One region of the Pseudarthrobacter sp. HLT1-3 genome, then DNA from elsewhere that is predicted to be linked to it. Evidence: predicted binding sites of a transcription regulator. Region 1 holds the regulator's gene; the other holds the start of a gene.
The links. The regulator LexA, encoded in region 1, represses DNA repair genes until DNA is damaged. The targets are predictions, from matches to a motif close to TCGAACANNTGTTCGA.

Region 1 (9,472 bases):
GTCGACGGCGGGCAGCAGCTCCAGCACGGGCAGCGGGGTTTCGGTGGTCATCGTGGATCCTCAGCTCTTAGGGACGGCTCTTCGGGGATGGCAGGGGCGGCGGCGGTGCAGTGCGGCGGTGCAGTGCGTCAGGCGGCGGGCAGCGTCAGGAGGTACGCAGCGAGCAGCGCCATGCCGGCCAGGACGTAGAACACAACCTGGATCCAGCGCGGGCTTTTCTGCTGGCGGAAGGACAGCCCGCCGCCGACCAGCAGGCCGGCCAGGCCCATCAGCACTATGGACCACATTTAGGCGGTCCCGGTTCGGCTGCGCAGGCCCTCGACCCAGTTGCGCAGCAGCCGCGCACCGGCGTCGCCGGACTTCTCGGGGTGGAACTGTGTGGCGCACAACGGGCCGTTTTCCACGGCCGCGATGAACGGGGCGCCGTGATCCGACCAGGTGACAAGCGGCGCCGTCATCCGCGGCTGGATCACGTCGAAGTCCCACTTTTGGACACCGTAGGAGTGGACGAAGTAGAAGCGCTCGTCCTCGACACCGGCGAAGAGGCTGGAGCCCTCCGGAACGGACACCGTGTTCCAGCCCATGTGCGGTACGACGTCGGCCGGGAGGAGTTCCACCTTGCCGGGCCACTCCCCCATCCCTTCGGATTCAGTGCCGTGCTCGACGCCGGCTTCGAACAGAACCTGCAGTCCGACGCAAATGGCCAGGACGGGACGGCCGCCGGCAACGCGGCGGCCGATCATACGGATCGCGTCGACGGCTTTGAGTTCACGCATCACGGTCTCGAAGGCACCGACCCCGGGGACTACGAGGCCATCGGCGTTAAGCACATCCTCCGGCTTGGAGCTAAGGATCACCTCGGCGCCGGCGCGTTCGAGGGCGCGGACGGCGGACCGGATGTTGCCGGAGCCGTAGTCCAGGACTGTGACGGTGGGCTTGCCCTCGGGCGACGCCGGCTTCCGGCCGGCGTCGGGGTCGATGATCGCGCCGTCCTTCAGGACCTTGCCGGTCACAGCGCACCCTTGGTCGACGGAATGCCCTTGACGCGGGGGTCCGGTTCGACCGCGGCCCGCAGGGCGCGCGCGAACGCCTTGAACTGGGCCTCGACGATGTGGTGCGGATCCCGGCCGGCGGTCACGTTCATGTGCAGGCAGATCCCGGCGTGCAGCGTGATCGCCTCGAAGACGTGGCGGGTCAGCGAACCGGTGAAGTGTCCGCCGATCAGGTGGTACTCCTGGCCGGCAGGCTCGCCGCCGTGCACAAGGTACGGGCGGCCGGAGACGTCGACGACGGCGTGCGCGAGGGCCTCGTCCAGCGGAACCGTGGCTTCGCCGAACCGCCGGATACCGGCCTTGTTCCCGAGCGCGGTCCGCAGGACCTCGCCCAAGGTGATGGCAACGTCCTCAACCGTGTGGTGGACGTCAATGTGCGTATCGCCGGTGGCCTTGACCGTCATGTCGATCAGGGAGTGCTTGCTCAGCGCGGTCAGCATGTGGTCATAGAAGGGCACCGAGGTGCTGATGTCCGAGACCCCGGTGCCGTCCAGGTTGATCTCAACCAGCACCGATGATTCGCTGGTGGTCCGTTCCATGCGTGCGGTCCGGCCCTCGGCAGCGGTTGATCCGGTGTTGCTCATGTGCGTGTCCTTTGGATGACGGCGGTGCCCGCCGTGCAGGCAGGGTGGATGTCCTGGGGTTAAGTCTAGGCGGGCTGTACGGCGCGGCCGGCCAGGATCCGCTCGAGGGCTTCGAGGAAGGCTGTGGTTTCCGTCTCAGTCCCGGCGGTGACGCGCAGGTGCCCCGGAATGCCGACATCCCGGATCAGCACGCCGGCGTCGAGCAGGCCCTGCCAGACCTCGTGCGGATTGTCCAGACCGCCGAAGAAGACGTAGTTGGAGTCGGAAGCCGCCGGCTTGAGGCCCATCCGCTGGAGTTCGGCGACGATCCTGTCGCGCTGGCGTTTGATGTCCTCGACGTCGGCCATCAGCGCGACCCGGTGGTGCAGGGCGGCCAGGGCTGTCGCCTGGGTGATGGCGGAGAGGTGGTACGGGAGCCGGACCAGGCGCAGGGCGTCGGTCACTTCGGGCGCTGCGGCCATGTAGCCCACCCGGGCGCCGGCGAGGGCGAAGGCCTTGCTCATGGTGCGCGAGACGATAAGGCGTTCCCGGCCGGGCAGGAGGGAAAGGGCGCTGGGCGTGCCGTCGTGGGCGAACTCGTGGTAGGCCTCGTCGACGATCACGATCGTCTGGCTGGCTTCGCCGGCCTCGTAGACAGCCTCCACGACGTCCAGGCCAAGCCCGGTGCCGGTGGGGTTGTTCGGGGAGCAAAGGAAAACGATGTTCGGCCCGGCCTCGCGGACCTGGCGGGCGGCAGACGCGGCGCTCAGCCCGTAGTCCGCGGTGCGGGTCCCGGCGAGGTACCCGGTGTCCGTGCCCGCCGCGAGCAGCGGGTACATCGAGTATGTGGGTGGGAAGCCCATGACGGTGCGGCCCGGTCCGCCGAATGCCTGGAGGATCTGCTGGAGAACTTCATTGGAGCCGTTCGCGGCCCAGATGTTGTCCGCGCCCAGTCCGTGCCCGAGGTATTCGGCCAGGGCCGTGCGGAGTTCCGTGAACTCCCGGTCGGGATAGCGGTTCAGGCCGACTGCGGCAATCGTGACTGCTTCGGTAATGGCGGCACGGACGTCGGCCGGAACACCATGGGTGTTCTCATTCACGTTGAGCAAAATGGGGACGTCCAGCTGCGGGGCGCCATACGGCGTCAAGCCCCGCAGATTCGTCCGGAGGGGAAGTCGGTTCAGGCGCTCTAACTGGTCAGTCACTTCACTAGTTTAAGTGAGATCGCTGCAGGCGCTGAAACTGTGACGGATTCCCGGGGCTAGTTGGACGGAATGAAGAGCGCCTGGCCCGGCACGACCCGGGCAGCGTCCAGGTTGTTCAGCTGGACGATATCCGCGACGACATCGCGCGGATCCCGCTCCGGCGCGACGGCCTCTGCGATGGCCCAAAGTGACTCGCCGGGCTGAACCGTCACGGACACGGTTGGCGTCAGGGAGAGATCGGCGGCTGACTCCGCGGCCTTGGCCGGGGCGTTGAGGAAGCCGCTGAGGGACAGGATGAGCGCGGCCAGCAGGATCAGCGGCACTCCAATGAAGACAATGCGTCCCCGCCGGGTCAGACGCAGCGGCGCCTGCTTGGCCCGCGCGCCGCGGCCGGCCAAGCTGGGCCGGCCGTCGGAGCCCTGAGCGCCGGCGAAGGGGCGCTGGGCCAGGGAACGCTGCTGGTGATCCGATACACCGCCGTCGGGTCGGCCGTAGTTGCCGAACGCGTCGCGGCCGAAAGTGTCGTGAAATGCGCTTGATGCTGACATGAACTGAGCCCTCCTGGACCATACTGTGCCGCCCGGCGTACTCCACATACGCGCCGCCAACCGGCCTAACCTTCGAACAAAGAACCGAACGTTGTGCTGAGTCCGACTGGTGTTCAAATAGAACACATATTCGAACATCACCTGCTCTGTTTTAGCACTTATTGACGAACATTGTCGAGACTCGCTAGAACAAATGTTTGAAAAAGCCGTGTGGCTGGCCTACGTTTGAGTCAAAGAACAACCACTTCTGCAGTTGATCAGCAGGGTCTGACATTTCATCTCAGGCCGGAAGTTCCCGGCAACCGCAGCCACGGCGGCCGGGCGGAACGGAAAGGCGTTGGCGAACATGGCAGCACAAGCCACAGGCGGCAGGGCCACCCAGCGGAGCCCGCAGGCAGCCCGGCCACCCAAGAGCCTCACCGTCCGGCAGAAGAAGATCCTGGAGACCATCCAGCGCTCGGTAACGGACAATGGCTACCCGCCGTCCATGCGCGAGATCGGCGACACGGTCGGTCTCGCCAGCCTTTCCAGCGTCACCCACCAGCTCTCGCAGCTGGAGAAGCTCGGTTACCTGCGCCGGGACCCGAAGCGTCCCCGCGCCATGGAAGTGCTGATGCCGCTGACCCTCGATGAGGGCACGTCCAAGGTTTCCGGGATCGAGAAGTCCAGCGGGCTGCGCACTGTCGGCGGCTTGTCGGTTTCCGAGCTGGCCAGTGCCACCGACACGGCCATGGTGCCGCTGGTGGGCCGCATCGCCGCCGGCGGTCCGATCCTGGCCGACCAGGTGGTCGAGGACGTTATGCCGCTGCCGCGCCAGCTCGTGGGCCACGGCGAGCTCTTTATGCTCAAGGTCGCGGGTGATTCGATGATCGATGCCGCCATCTGTGACGGCGACTGGGTGGTGGTCCGCCGGCAGGGCGACGCCCTCAACGGTGACATTGTGGCTGCCCTGCTGGACGACGAGGCAACCGTCAAGACGTTCCGCCAGCGCGACGGCCACACCTGGCTGCTGCCGCAGAACACCCAGTACGAGCCCATCCTCGGCGATCACGCCGTCATCATGGGCAAGGTCGTCTCGGTACTGCGCTCCCTCTAGCCAGCACGGACCTGCGCGTCCGTAGCCGGAACTGGGCCCCGCCGGCATCGGACGGGGCCCTTCGCGTTGGTCCCGGCCGTGGCTAGGCGGCCGGCTGCCCTGATTCCTTGGCAAGCCGCTCCAGCGCCGCGACCGCAACTGCCGGGTCGGTGGTCGGCCAGAACGGCGGCAGTGCGGCGCGGAGGAAACCCCCGTAGCGTTCGGTGGAAAGCCGCGAGTCCAGCACCGCCACCACTCCCCGGTCCGTCGTCGTGCGGATCAGGCGGCCGGCGCCCTGCGCCAGGCGGATGGCGGCGTGGGTCGCGGAAACGCTCATAAAGCCGTTGCCGCCGGCCTGGGCCACCGCGCGGGACCGCGCGGTCATGAGGGGATCGTCGGGCCGCGGGAAGGGAATCCGGTCGATCACCACGAGGCGGCAGGAGTCCCCGGGCACGTCGACACCCTGCCACAGGGACATGGTGCCGAACAGGCAGGTGTCCGGTTCGTCGGCGAACTGCTTCACGAGCGCCGTCATGGTCGAATCCCCCTGGCAGAGGATGCTCATGTCCAGCCGGGGCCGCATGGCCTCGGCGGCTTCCTCGGCCGCGCGCCGGGAGGAGAACAGGCACAGGGCTCCCCCGCCGGAGGCCCGGATCAGCTTCTCAAGCTCGTCGAGGGCTTCCGGGGACGCACCGCGGCCGGGCTTGGGCAGGTGCTTGGCAACATACAGGATGCCCTGTTTCGGGTATTCGAAGGGCGAGCCGACGTCGACGCCCGTCCAGCTGGGTGCACCCGGCCCGACCAGGCCAAGGCCGCCCGCGGCCGGTTCGAAAGCGGACCCGATCGCCAGGGTTGCCGAGGTCAGGATGACGGTGTGGTCCGCGAACAGTCCCTCGCGGAGCCGGCCGGCGACGCTGAGCGGGGCGATGTTGATCAGGGCCGGCGCCGTCTCGTCGGGCTGGGCGTAGCCCTGCTGCGGGTCAAACGTGCTCGTGCGGGAAAACCAGACCACCTCGCGGTTCTCGCGGGCGGCGAGCAGCCGTTCGCAGAGTTCCAGGATCACCATGAGGCGGGAGCGGGCGAGCTGGCGGCCGCCGTCGGCAGTATTGGCGCTGTCCCCCTTGGAGTCCGAGAGCGCGGCGCGGCAGGCGTCCCGCAACTGGTCCACGCAGTCCAGTTGTTCGGTGTTGAGGCCGTTGGGCATGAGTCCGCTGGGGACCCCCTCAACGGCAAGTTCGAGGTGGGACGCGGCGTTGTTCAGGGCGTCCACGGTGATGCCGGTGTTTTTCCGGGCCCCGGACGCGGCGGCGTGCACCATCGCCACGGAGAGCTGGCCCGACACGGCACCGGTCACCCGGTCCTGCAGTTCATGGGCCTCATCGACCACCACAACGTCGTAGTCCGGCAGCACCGCGAGGCCCTCGAAGGCGCTGACGGCCAGCATCGCGTGGTTGGTGACAACGACGTCGGCGTCAGCGGCGTTCGCCCGGGCCAGTTCGCTGAAGCATTCGGCCGCCAGCGGGCACTTCTGCGCGCCCAGGCACTCCATCGAGGTGACCGAGACCTGCCGCCAGGCACGGTCCGTGACCCCGGGCAGGAGCTCGTCCCGGTCACCCGTCCGGGTGTCCTCGGCCCATTCGCGCAGCCGGACGACTTCCTTGCCGAGCTGCGAGGACGGGCCGCCCATGGCCGCGGCGAAATGCGGCACGGAGGTGTCCTCGCCGAGTGAGAAGAGCTGGCCTTCGGAGGGTTCTTCGGAGGGGAAGCCCCCGTCGAGCTTGTGGCGGCACACGTAGTTGGAGCGGCCCTTGACGAGGGCGACCTTGACCGGCCGGTCCAGCGCCGGGGTGATGGTCTTCAGCAGCCGGGGCAGGTCCCGGCCGACGATCTGGGTCTGCAGGGCCAGGGTGGCGGTGGAGACCAGGGTGGGCTTGTCGCTGACGAGTGAATGGGCGATCAGCGGGATCAGGTAGGCGAGGGACTTGCCGGTTCCGGTGCCGGCCTGGACCAGCAGGTGGTCGCCGCTGTCGATCGCGTGCGCCACCTGCCGGGCCATTTCGTGCTGGCCGTCGCGGCTCTGGCCGCCCATGCCGGACACGGCGCGGTCGAGCAGTTCAATAACGAACTCCTCGCCGGCCGGACGGCCTTTCTTCGCTGACCGTCTGGGGGCGGGCTCTGTCCCCGCGTCATCAGATCCCGCGGCGCCGGTCCCTGCGCCTTCGGCCGCTGCCGGGTCGGAGCCTGCGGGTGCAGCGGCTGCCGTGTCCTCCCCTGTCGTGTCCTCCCCTGTCGTGTCCTGCCCTGCCGGGCCGCCGGTGTGCGCCCCGGTCCCCGCTGCGTCAGTCATTGCTGATGAACGAGTCCAGTTCAGCGGCGAATCCTTCGCGCACCATCACGACGGCACGGGTGCCCGCTTCCTCGTGGTCGAGGCTAAGGATCTCGGCGTCGGTTTCGTGCAACTTGCTGAGCAGGTCCCCGCGGTTGTAGGGGATCAACAGTTCCAGTTTCACACTCGGCCGCGGGATGCCCTCGCTGATCGCCTTGAGCAGTTCCGGAATGCCTTCGCCGGTGCGGGCCGAGACCACCACGTGGCGCGGTTCACGCTGCTTGAGGCGTTCGATCACGAAGGGGTCCGCGGCGTCGGCCTTGTTCAGAACGATGATTTCCGGCACCTTGCGTGCGTCGACCTCGCTGAACACCTGGCGTACGGCGGCGATCTGGCCCTCCGGATCCGGGTGCGAGACGTCCACGACGTGCAGGATCAGGTCCGCGTCGGCTACCTCTTCCAGGGTGGAGCGGAAAGCCTCCACGAGCTGGGTGGGCAGCGAACGGACAAAACCCACCGTGTCGGCGAGGGTGTAGCCCAGCCCGTCCGCGGTTTCGGCTTTGCGGACGGTCGGGTCCAGGGTGGCGAACAGGGCGTTCTCGACCAGGACACCGGCGTCGGTCAGCCGGTTCAGCAGCGAGGACTTGCCGGCGTTGGTGTACCCGGCGATGGCGACGGAGGGCACGGCATTACGACGGCGGTTGGCCCGTTTTGTCTCCCGGGCCGGCTTCATCGCGGCGATTTCGCGGCGCAGCTTTGCCATCCGGGTGCGGATCCGGCGGCGGTCCAGCTCGATCTTGGTTTCACCGGGACCACGCGAGCCCATGCCGGCACCGGCACCGCCGACCTGGCCGCCGGCCTGCCGGGACATCGAGTCACCCCAGCCGCGCAGGCGCGGGAGCAGGTATTCGAGCTGGGCCAGCTCCACCTGGGCCTTGCCTTCACGGCTCTTGGCGTGCTGGGCAAAGATGTCCAGGATCAGGGCCGTACGGTCGATCACCTTGACCTTGACGATGTCCTCGAGGCTGCGGCGCTGGGAGGGGGCCAGTTCGGCGTCGACGACGACGGTGTCCGCACCGGTGGACATCACGATGTCCTTGAGCTCCTGGGCCTTGCCGGAGCCGAGGAACGTGCCCGGATCGGGCTTCTGGCGGCGCTGGACGATCCCGTCGAGGACCTCCGAGCCGGCGGTCTCGGCGAGGGCGGCGAGTTCGCGGAGCGAGTTCTCGGCGTCGGCGAGGGTACCTTCGGTCCAGAGGCCGGCCAGCACAACACGCTCGAGGCGCAACTGCCGGTACTCGACTTCGGTGACGTCTTCGAGCTCGGTGGACAGCCCGGCGGTACGCCGGAGGGCGTGCCGTTCCTCGAGGTCCTGCTGGTCGCCGTCGTAGCTGCTGTGTTCCTCGTCCAGCCGGGAGATCGCCTGCGCCTTGCCGAGCACGGACGTGGCCTCACCGGCAGCCGGGGCTGCTTTCCGGGCCGGGGTGTCCTTGGAGAGGATCCGGTCGATGACAGCCTGGATTTCCGCAGGACTCATGTCCTGGGCTGCTGAATCGGGTCCGGGGTTGGGCTGACTGGTCATGGTCTCCTTTAGAGGTTTGGCAGTTTCAGAATAGTGCGGATCGGTGCTGGGTGGGGCGGTATTCGCGCTGGGCTGACGACTATTGGTCATTCGGGCCTCCAGGAATGCCTGCGGCAACGGTGCCGGGGGCGGGCGGGCTCCGCAAGGAGCGGTGAGATGAGGGAGGGACTGGCGTGGTGGAACCAGGAAGAGGAAGAAACTGTCCGCTCGGCCAGACTCCAGCGAGCACTGCCAAACTCCAAGGTGATCGGGCGCCTACGGGGTCCCGTGCCGGGGTCACTCGTGGTGTGGCGCACTGAGCGGAAGGTAACTACCTGCGTCGCTGCGGGGACGGGAGTTAACCCGCTGCCGGCTACTTGAAGTTCAAGAACATGCTTTTAAGCCTAGCAGACGGCGCGGTTGCCTCCGGCCGGGGCCACGGCCGCGCGGCTCGGCAGGGAAAGCCGGGAGGCGGGGCAGACGCCCCGGTTTCCCATACCTACCAACGGACAACTAATCTGGCCAGTTATGGAGTCCGCACACTATTTCAGCCCCCAGCCGGCCGGGCCGTTCACCCGCAAGCCCCTGACTGTGGAGCTTGCCGGTGAGACCCGGCGCCTGCAGACGTCCTCGGGCATCTTCAGCCCCGACGGGATCGACAAGGGCACGGCTGTCCTGCTTGCGGAGGCTCCCGCCCCGGCACCGCAGGGGACGCTGCTGGATATCGGCTGCGGCTGGGGTCCGATCGCGCTGACCATGGCCCTGCGGGCACCGCACTCGCAGGTCTACGCCGTGGACGTCAACGAACGCTGTGTGACCCTCACCAACGAAAACGCGGCGCTGCTGGGATTGGGCAATGTCACGGCCAGCACGCCCGACGCCGTCGACCCCGGGCTTCGCTTCGACACCATCTGGTCCAACCCGCCCATCCGGGTCGGCAAGGACGAGCTCCACGCCCTGCTGCTGCTGTGGCTGCCGCGGCTGGCTCCGGGCGGCTCGGCCTGGCTCGTGGTCCAAAAGAACCTGGGGTCTGATTCCCTTCAGCGCTGGCTCGCGGACCAGCTCGACAGCAGCTTCACGGTGACCCGGGAGAGCACCGCAAAGTCGTTCCGCATCCTTCGGATCAGGAAAGCGTCCCGCTA
Region 2 (9,472 bases), on a different contig from region 1:
CGGCCCTTCCTGCAGGACCCCAGCCGGCACCCGCGACCGGGCGGAAGGCACATGACACCGAAGCACCCTGTGATCGTGCTTACAATGACGAAGCAGCGTGGGGGCGGCTGTCTTTGACGAATCTGGATCTGCGCCCTGGTCCAGCGATGGAGGTTTGGTGCTAATTGGCCTGATGGGCCGGCTGCTGGCCGCCCACAAAGGGACCGTACTTGCCATCATTGTCCTGCAGCTCGTGCAGACCACGGCCAACCTCCTCCTCCCCACCCTGAACGCGGCCATCATCGATGACGGGATCGTCAACGGCAATGTCCCGGAGATCCTGCGGCTTGGCGCCTGGATGGTAGCGATCGCCTTCGTGCAGGTCGCGGCGGCCGCCGCGGCCGGTTATCTGGGCGCGATCGTCGCCATGGAGCTTGGCCGGCAGCTGCGCGAGGAGCTGTTTGCCAAGGTCCAGTCCCTGTCCTCGCAGGAAGTCGGCGCGTTCGGCGCGGCCAGCCTGGTCACCAGGGCCACCAACGACGTGGCCCAGATCCAGAACCTCGCGGTCCTCGTCTTCACAATGCTGTTCGCCGCGCCGGCCATCTTCATCGGCGGCATCGTGCTGGCCCTCAACCAGGATGTCGCCTTGTCCGGGCTTGTGGTCGCTGTCATTCCAGTGCTTGCCGTCATCATGTTCCTGATCGTCCGCCGCCTCGTTCCGCTCTACCGGCAGGGCCAGGAACACATCGACCGGATCAGCCGGGTGCTACGGGAACAGATCATCGGCGCCAATGTTATTCGTGGTTTTGTCCGCCAGGGCCATGAAATCCGCCGCTTCGACGGGGCCAACAAGGACCTCACGGAGAACAACCTGCATTCCGCGCTGCTGGTCGCCGGCATGATGCCGCTGATCATGCTCGTCGTTAATCTCTCGTCAGTCGCCGTGGTCTGGTTGGGCGGGCACCGGATCCAGTCCGGGGAGATGCGGCTCGGCGCGTTGACGGCGTTCATCGCCTACATCCTGCAGATCCTGGTCGCGATCATGATGGCGATGTACGTCTTTATGACCGCGCCGCGTGCGGCTGCCTGCGCGGACCGGGTCCAGGCCGTCCTCGACACGGCACCGGCGATCACGGACGGGCCGGGCGGGGCCGCTCCGGAGGGCAACGCCGTGGAGTTCCGCGACGTCTCCTTCGCCTACCCCGGCGCCGAGGCTCCGGTCCTGGACGGCATCAGCTTCACGGCCGTACCCGGGACGGTGACCGCGGTCATCGGTGCCACCGGCAGCGGCAAGTCCACGCTACTGAACCTGCTGCCACGGTTCCTGGCGGCCACCGGCGGTGACATCAGCATCGGCGGCTGCGACGTGCGCAGCCTGCCGCTGGACACCCTGCGGAGCCTGATCGCCGTCGTGCCCCAGCACTCCTATCTGTTCTCCGGGACCCTCGCCGAGAACCTGAGGATGGCTGCCCCGGCGGCGACGGACGAGGACCTCTGGCGGGTACTGGGAGCCGCGCAGGCCGAAACGTTTGTCCGAAACCTTCCCCAGGGGTTGGAAGCGCCGGTGAGCCAGGGCGGCACGAACTTTTCCGGCGGCCAGCGGCAGCGCCTGTGCATCGCGCGGGCCCTGCTCCGCGAAGCGCCCGTCTACCTCTTCGACGACAGTTTCTCGGCGCTGGACTACGGCACCGACTACCGGCTCCGGGAGGCGATCGGGCCGCTGCTGGCCGCGGCCACCATCCTGATCGTCGCCGAACGAGTAGCCACCATCGTCGACGCCGGGCTGATCCTCGTCCTCGAGGACGGCCGGGTCGTGTCGCAGGGCACCCATCACCAACTGATGGCGTCGTCGCCGAGCTACCGGGAAATCGCCGCCTCCCAGCTCGTGCTGGAGGAAACCCTGTGACCCCCGAACCGTCCCTGGGAGCCGAAACGGGCACCCCCACAACCCGGGATGCCACCACCGGCGACGTCACCACCGGTGCCCCCACCGGTCCCCCCACGACCGGCGACGCCAGGGACCAGTCCCTTGTGGACACACCCGCGGGCGGCCGCAGCGACACTCTCCCCACGGCAACTCCGCAGGAGACCGCTGCGCCCGACCGGTTCCGGTGGCGGACCGCCGGACGGCTGCTCGGGCTGCTGCGGCCATCGAGATGGCGGATGGCCGGCGTCATCGCCGCCACGTGCGCCTTCGTGATTCTCAACGTGGCGGCACCCAAAGTGCTGGGTGACGCCACCGACGTCGTGGTTGCGGGCGTCGTCGGGGGAGCCTTCCAGGTAGAAGAACTGGCTGCGCTGCTGTCCGGCGTTTCCGTCCTGTATCTGGGGGCGTCCGTCTTCAGCTGGGTCCAGGGCGCACTGACGGCCGTCGCCGTGCAGCGACTCAGCTACGGTCTCCGCGCCTCGGTGGAGGAGAAACTGCACGTCCTGCCGTCCAGCCATTTTGACGAACAGCACCGCGGGGACGTGCTGAGCCGCGCCACCAACGACGTCGACAACATCGCCCAGGCCCTCAACCAGCTGCTTAACCAGCTGATCATGTCACTGCTGATGCTCTCAGGGGCGCTGGCCATGATGCTGTGGCTTTCCCCGGTCCTGGCCCTGATCGCGCTGGTCTCCGTCCCGTTGTCCACCCTCATTACGGTCCTGGTCGCCCGGAAATCCCAGACCCACTTCACGGAGCAGTGGGCGGACACCGGCGGGCTGCATGCTCAGCTGGAGGAGTTCTTCACCGGCCACGAAGTCCTGAAAGCCTTCGGCCGGCAGGAGGCTGCCGCTGCCAGCTTCAAGGAGCGCAACGACAAGCTGAGCCGGGCCAGTGCCCGTGCACAGTACGTGTCCGGCGCGGTGCAGCCCCTCATGGTGTTTGTGTCCAACCTCAACTACGTGGCCGTCGCCGTCGTCGGCGCGCTGCAGGTTCTCGCCGGCGCCATGACCATCGGCGGCCTGCAGGCGTTCATCCAGTTCAGCCGGCTCTTCAGCCAGCCGATGGGCCAGATCGGCGGGATGCTTACGCTTGTGCAGTCCTGCCTCGTGTCGGCCGGGCGGGTGTTTGAGCTCCTGGACGCAACGGAGATCCCGGCGGAACCTGCCCTCCTTTCGGCGCCGAAGTCCGCGCCGGACGGCGGCACCGAGGCCTCGTCGCCCGGCGCCGCCGGCCGGGTCACCTTCGAGCAGGTGAGCTTCGGCTACCGCCCCGGCTCACCCGTGGTCCAGGACCTGTCCTTTGCCGTGGAACCGGGGCAGACCGTGGCCATCGTGGGGCAGACCGGCGCGGGCAAGACCACCATGGTGAACCTCCTGATGCGCTTCTACGAACCGGATTCCGGCCGCATCACCGTGGACGGCCCCGATATCGCGGCGCTGACACGGGATGAACTGCGGGCCAACTTCGCCGCGGTGCTGCAGGACGCCTGGCTATTCACCGGAAGCATCCGGGAAAACATCGAGTACGGCCGCCCCGGCGCAGCCGACGCCGAGATCGCGTCCGCTGCGCAGGCCAGCCACGTGGACCAGTTCGTCCGGGCCCTGCCCGGCGGCTACGGCACGATGCTCGGCAACGACGGCGATTCGCTGAGCCGCGGGCAGCGCCAGCTCATCTCCATCGCCAGGGCCCAACTGGCCGGACGCAACATCCTAGTCCTCGACGAGGCCACCAGCTCGGTGGACAGCCGCACCGAAGTGCAGATCCGGCAGGCCATGCAGCGGCTGCGGCAGGGACGCACAAGCTTCGTCATAGCCCACCGCTTGTCCACCGTCCGGGACGCTGATCTAATTCTGGTCATGGACCAAGGACGAATCGTTGAACAGGGGACCCACCCACAGCTGATCGCGGAGGGCGGCCTCTACCGGAAACTGTACGAGGCCCAGTTCGCCCGCCGCGAACAAACCAAGCGTGCCCAGGAGCCCGAACAGTGACCCCGACCGAAACCTCAACGAAGCCGTTCCCCGGCGCCTGGCGCCCAAATCCGGCCAGCTCCGTTCCGCTGTACGACCAGCTCCGCCTCAACATCATCGAGCGCGCTGACAACGGAACCCTGACGCCCGGGACCAAGCTCCCTGCCGTCCGGAGCCTGGCCGGTGAGCTGGGCGTCGCACCCCACACGGTGGCCCGCGCCTACAAGGAACTGGAGGCGGCCGGCGTCGTGGTGACCCGCGGCCGTAACGGCACCGTAGTGTGTGCCCGCGACGAGGCCTGGAGCTCGCTGACCGTCGCTGCCGCCGAGTTTGCCGCGGCGGCGAAGGCCCGGGGTGCCAGCTTCGCCGAGGCCGTGCAGCTGCTCGCCGCCGCCTACGACCGCGAGTGAAGAATGGCTAACACATCGGGCGGCCGTCCCGGGCCCGGGACACAGCCGGGAATAGAAATTCGAAGAAGTTTTCGATTAGCATTGGTAGCGTGCCTAAAGCCGTAGCTGAAGATCCAGCCCTCGATTCCCCGTCCGAAGTCATTCCGATGGGCTCCGCAAAACCGGGGCGCCGGAACGACTCCCGCCCCGCGCCGAAGCGTCCGGACATGTCCCGGCTCGTTGTCAAGGGCGCCCGCGAACACAACCTGCGCAACGTGGACCTGGACCTGCCCCGCGACTCCATGATCGTCTTCACCGGCCTCTCCGGCTCGGGCAAGTCCTCGCTGGCATTCGACACGATCTTCGCCGAAGGCCAGCGCCGCTACGTCGAGTCGCTCTCCGCGTACGCCCGGCAGTTCCTGGGCCAGGTGGACAAACCCGACGTCGACTTCATCGAGGGGCTCTCGCCCGCGGTCTCCATTGACCAGAAGTCCACCAGCAAGAACCCGCGCTCCACGGTGGGCACCATCACCGAGATTTACGACTACATGCGCCTGCTCTGGGCCCGTGTCGGCCGCCCACACTGCCCCATCTGCGGGGAACCCGTCGCGAAGCAGACCCCGCAGCAGATCGTCGACCAACTGCTCGAACTGCCCGAGGGCACCCGCTTCCAGGTCCTGGCCCCCGTGGTCCGTGGCCGCAAGGGCGAATTCGTCGAGCTGTTCAAGGAACTCACCGCCAAGGGCTATTCGCGGGCGCGGGTCGATGACAAGCTGATCCAACTGAGCGATCCGCCCAAGCTGGGAAAGCAGTTCAAACACACCATCGAAGTGGTCGTGGACCGGCTCGTGGTCAAGGAAGGCATCAGCCAGCGGCTCACCGACTCGGTGGAAACCGCCCTCGGCCTGGCCGAAGGCAGGATTCTCGCCGAATTCGTCGACCTCGACGCCGACGACCCGGAACGGGTCAGGGCGTTCTCCGAACACCTCGCCTGCCCCAACGAGCACCCGCTCGCGATCGACGAGATTGAACCGCGCTCCTTCTCCTTCAACAACCCCTTCGGCGCCTGCTCCGCGTGCAGCGGCATCGGCACGAAGCTGGAGGTCGATGAGGAACTCATCATCCCGAACGGGGAACTGTCCCTCTCGGAAGGCGCAATCGCGCCCTGGTCCCTTGGCACAGCGACCACGGAGTACTGGAACCGGCTGCTCGACGGTCTTGCCAAGGAACTCGGTTTCTCGATGACGACCCCGTGGGACAAGCTGTCCAAGGACACCCGCCAGACCGTACTGCACGGCAAAGACCACAAAGTCGTGGTGCAGTACCGCAACCGCTTCGGCCGGGAACGTAAATACAGCACCGGCTTCGAGGGTGTCATCCAGTACGTCCACCGCAAGCACCTGGAAACGGACTCGGACAGCGCACGGGACCGCTACGAGGAGTACATGCGCCAGATCCCGTGCCCGGCCTGCAACGGCGCCCGCCTGAACCCGGCGTCGCTCTCGGTCCTGATCAACGATAAGTCGATCGCCGAGGTCGCCGCCATGCCGATGCGGGACTGCGCCAACTTCCTCGACAACCTCGTGCTCACCGGCCGCGAAGCCCAGATCGCCCACCAGGTCCTCATCGAGATCCAGGCCCGACTGACCTTCCTGCTCGACGTCGGCCTGGAGTACCTGAACCTGGAGCGTCCTTCCGGCACCCTGTCCGGCGGCGAAGCCCAGCGCATCCGGCTGGCCACCCAGATCGGCTCCGGCCTTGTGGGGGTGCTGTACGTGCTGGACGAGCCCTCCATCGGGCTGCACCAGCGCGACAACCGCCGCCTGATCGAAACCCTCACCCGGCTGCGGGATCTCGGCAACACCCTGATCGTCGTGGAACACGACGAGGACACGATCCAGGAAGCCGACTGGGTGGTCGATATCGGACCGGGCGCCGGCGAACACGGCGGCATGGTGGTGCACTCCGGTTCCTACCAGGACCTGCTCAAGAACACCGAGTCGCTCACCGGCGACTACCTCTCCGGCCGGAAACGGATCGAGATCCCCAAGAAGCGCCGCAAGTACGACAAGAAGCGCGAGCTCAAGGTCGTTGGGGCCAAGGAGAACAACCTCCTGAACGTGGATGCCACGTTCCCACTGGGCCTGTTCACCGCGGTGACCGGCGTCAGCGGCTCCGGCAAGTCCACCCTGGTCAATGAGATCCTCTACAAGGTGCTGGCCAACAAGCTCAACGGCGCCAAGCAAGTGGCCGGGCGGCACAAATCCATCCAGGGCCTTGAGCACCTCGACAAAGTGGTGCACGTCGACCAGAGCCCCATCGGCCGCACCCCGCGGTCCAACCCCGCCACCTATACCGGTGTCTTTGACAACATCCGCAAGCTCTTCGCCGAGACCACCGAGGCCAAGGTCCGCGGCTACCTGCCGGGCCGGTTCTCCTTCAACGTCAAGGGCGGCCGCTGCGAGGCCTGCTCCGGTGACGGCACCCTGAAGATCGAAATGAACTTCCTGCCGGATGTCTACGTGCCCTGCGAGGTGTGCCACGGGGCCCGGTACAACCGGGAAACCCTCGAAGTCCACTACAAGGGCAAGACGATCGCCGATGTGCTGAACATGCCGATCGAGGAAGGCGCCGAGTTCTTCGCCGCCTTCTCTCCGATAGCGCGGCACCTCAGGACCCTCGTCGACGTCGGACTCGGCTATGTCAGGCTCGGCCAGCCCGCCACCACACTTTCCGGCGGCGAGGCGCAGCGCGTGAAGCTGGCCGCGGAGCTGCAGAAACGCTCCAACGGGCGCAGCATCTACGTGCTGGACGAGCCCACCACAGGCCTGCACTTCGAGGACATCCGGAAGCTGCTGCTGGTGCTGCAGGGCCTCGTGGACAAGGGCAACACAGTCATCACGATCGAGCACAACCTCGACGTCATCAAGAGCGCGGACTGGATCGTGGACCTGGGGCCCGACGGCGGGTCCGGCGGCGGCCGCATCGTCGCCGCGGGAACGCCGGAGCAGGTAGCCAAGTCCACGGACAGCCACACGGCCGCCTTCCTGGCCGAGATCTTCGCCTGACGCCCACGGGCAACGGGGCGTCGCCGAAGCAATGCGACGCCCCGGTCCGGGGCCCGGTCCTATATTCCCCGCAGGGTATGCGAGTTTCTGGCATCCGTTCACTCGTGAGAAACTAAGCCGGTGACCCAAACAACAGTGCCCGTGATCTTTGACCTGGACGGCACTCTTGTCGATCCGGCCGGGGGAATCTCGGACGGAATCGCGGCGGCCCTCACGGAGCTCGGACTCGGTGTTCCCGGGAAGTCCCGGATGGATGCCATGATCGGCCCGAAACTCAGCCACTCCCTCACCGAGATCGCGGGGGTCCCCGCCGACAAACTCGACGACGCCATCCGGATCTACCGCGCCCACTACCTCGCCACCGGCATTGGCCAAAGCCGGCTCTATCCGGGAATCCGGGCCCTGCTGGAATCCTTCGTCGAATCCGGCCGGCCCATCGCCGTCGCCACGCAGAAGCCCGAAGGCCTCGCCCGGAAGGTCCTCGAGCATCACGGCATCGCCGAGCTCTTCCACACCATCCGCGGCTCGGCGGCGGACGAGGGGGCCGCCGCCGGTGTTCCGTCGGGCAAGGCGGCAATTGTCGCCGCAGCCCTCGCTGACCTGGCCCCGCACCTCGGCCTGGACACCCAGCAGGCCGTAATGGTGGGAGACCGCGCACAGGATGTGGCCGGAGCGGCTGCCAACGGTATGGACTGCATCGGCGTAGGCTGGGGCTTCGCTCCGGACGGTGAACTGGACGCCGCGGGCGCCGTGGAGATCGTGTACACCAGCGCGGCCCTGCACGAGACCATTGCCCGGCGGGATACGGGGCCGGATGCCGACCGGGCGTCTCTAGTGCCATCCACCGCAGCGACCCCTGACGCGTTGACCGAAGCCCAAGAAGAGGTGCACCCCGATGGCAATGTTTGAGGCAATCCGCTGGACCACGCGGGGCCTGGTGACCTCGACCTGCCGGCCCACGGTCATCGGACTTGAGAACGTGCCCAAGGAGGGCCCGTTCATTGTGGCTCCCAACCACTTGTCGTTTCTGGACAGTGTGATCGTCCAGGCACTCATGCCCCGGCCCGTGGCTTTCTTCGCCAAAGCGGAGTACTTCACCACCGGTGGCTTCAAGGGCAAGGCGATGAAGTCCTTTTTTGAAGCGGTCGGTTCCATCCCGGTGGAACGCGGCGAGCAGGCCGCCAGCGTCCAGGCGCTCAAGACACTGCTGGAAATCCTCGATTCCGGCAAAGGCGTCGGCATCTATCCGGAGGGGACCCGCTCCCGCGACGGTATCCTCTACCGCGGCCGCACCGGCGTGGGATGGCTCGCCCTAACCACCGGCGCCCCCGTTATTCCGGTCGGACTGATCGGCACGGAGCACCTGCAGCCGGCGGACAGCAAGTCGGTCAAACCACAACACTTCACCATGAAGGTCGGCGAACCGCTGTACTTCGACAAGACCGGGCCGGACCACTCCCTACCGGCCCGTCGCCAGGCCACCGACCGCATCATGGATGCCATAGCAGCCCTCAGCGGCCAGGAACGCTCGACCAGCTATAACCAGAGCAAGGCCGTCGACTAGGCACGTCGCCTGAGTCCGCAAGCGAGATGGCATACCACCCTTGCGGCCGTGGCGTTGCGGTTCGCGAACCACTTGGGAGGAAACCCCACGCCCGGGTGCCGCCACCTTCCTGGGATTGCTTCGCTTGAACGCCTGCACGCCGCGGTCAGGCGTGGTGGGCGAGGAAGTGTTCCAGGATGGATTCTGTGAGTGGCTCGTAGGAGATCAGGTGTTCGGTGTCTGCGGCACGGAATGAGTATCCGGCCGTGACGGGGTGCCAGTCCGGGAAGGGGTCCGCGGGCAGTTCCTGTTCCTGTTCTGGATCCGGGCCGGGGTCCGGGGGCAGGCCGCGGTCCAGATCAAGGTCTCTGTCCGGGTCGTCTCTGTCCTGGCCCGGGATCGTGGCTGCGCCCATATCGACGTCGATGCCAGGGGCCAGGTCTTGGTCCACGATGGCGTCCATGTCCGCGGCTGCATCTACCCCGGGGTCCGGGTAGGTGTCCAGGAATCCGGGTGGCCAGTGGGGTGGTTCCCAGTCCTGTTGTTCGCTGGGGTAGTACCTCCCGGACGGGGAGGTCCAGCCGGGCGGGGCG

Region 2: the regulator LexA is predicted to act here: its motif matches at 4,349-4,364, upstream of uvrA (excinuclease ABC subunit UvrA).

Annotation. Positions count from the first base shown of each region.
Region 1 covers NZ_JBWZCJ010000017.1:52,439-61,910, reverse strand. Annotated here, with positions in the region: gene priA (bifunctional 1-(5-phosphoribosyl)-5-((5-phosphoribosylamino)methylideneamino)imidazole-4-carboxamide isomerase/phosphoribosylanthranilate isomerase PriA) at 1-51, opposite strand, end outside; gene AC50X9_RS14900 (hypothetical protein) at 129-287, opposite strand; gene hisH (imidazole glycerol phosphate synthase subunit HisH) at 288-1,013, opposite strand; gene hisB (imidazoleglycerol-phosphate dehydratase HisB) at 1,010-1,636, opposite strand; gene AC50X9_RS14885 (histidinol-phosphate transaminase) at 1,702-2,820, opposite strand; gene AC50X9_RS14880 (LysM peptidoglycan-binding domain-containing protein) at 2,877-3,218, opposite strand; gene lexA (transcriptional repressor LexA) at 3,715-4,464, shown strand; gene AC50X9_RS14870 (ATP-dependent DNA helicase) at 4,547-6,790, opposite strand; gene hflX (GTPase HflX) at 6,783-8,351, opposite strand; gene AC50X9_RS14860 (class I SAM-dependent methyltransferase) at 8,859-9,472, shown strand, end outside; gene dapF (diaminopimelate epimerase) at 9,454-9,472, opposite strand, start outside.
Region 2 covers NZ_JBWZCJ010000006.1:73,188-82,659, reverse strand. Annotated here, with positions in the region: gene AC50X9_RS07275 (ABC transporter ATP-binding protein) at 173-1,885, shown strand; gene AC50X9_RS07270 (ABC transporter ATP-binding protein) at 2,143-3,900, shown strand; gene AC50X9_RS07265 (GntR family transcriptional regulator) at 3,897-4,289, shown strand; gene uvrA (excinuclease ABC subunit UvrA) at 4,436-7,336, shown strand; gene AC50X9_RS07255 (HAD hydrolase-like protein) at 7,457-8,245, shown strand; gene AC50X9_RS07250 (lysophospholipid acyltransferase family protein) at 8,232-8,900, shown strand; partial or broken gene AC50X9_RS07245 (HNH endonuclease signature motif containing protein) at 9,046-9,472, opposite strand, start outside.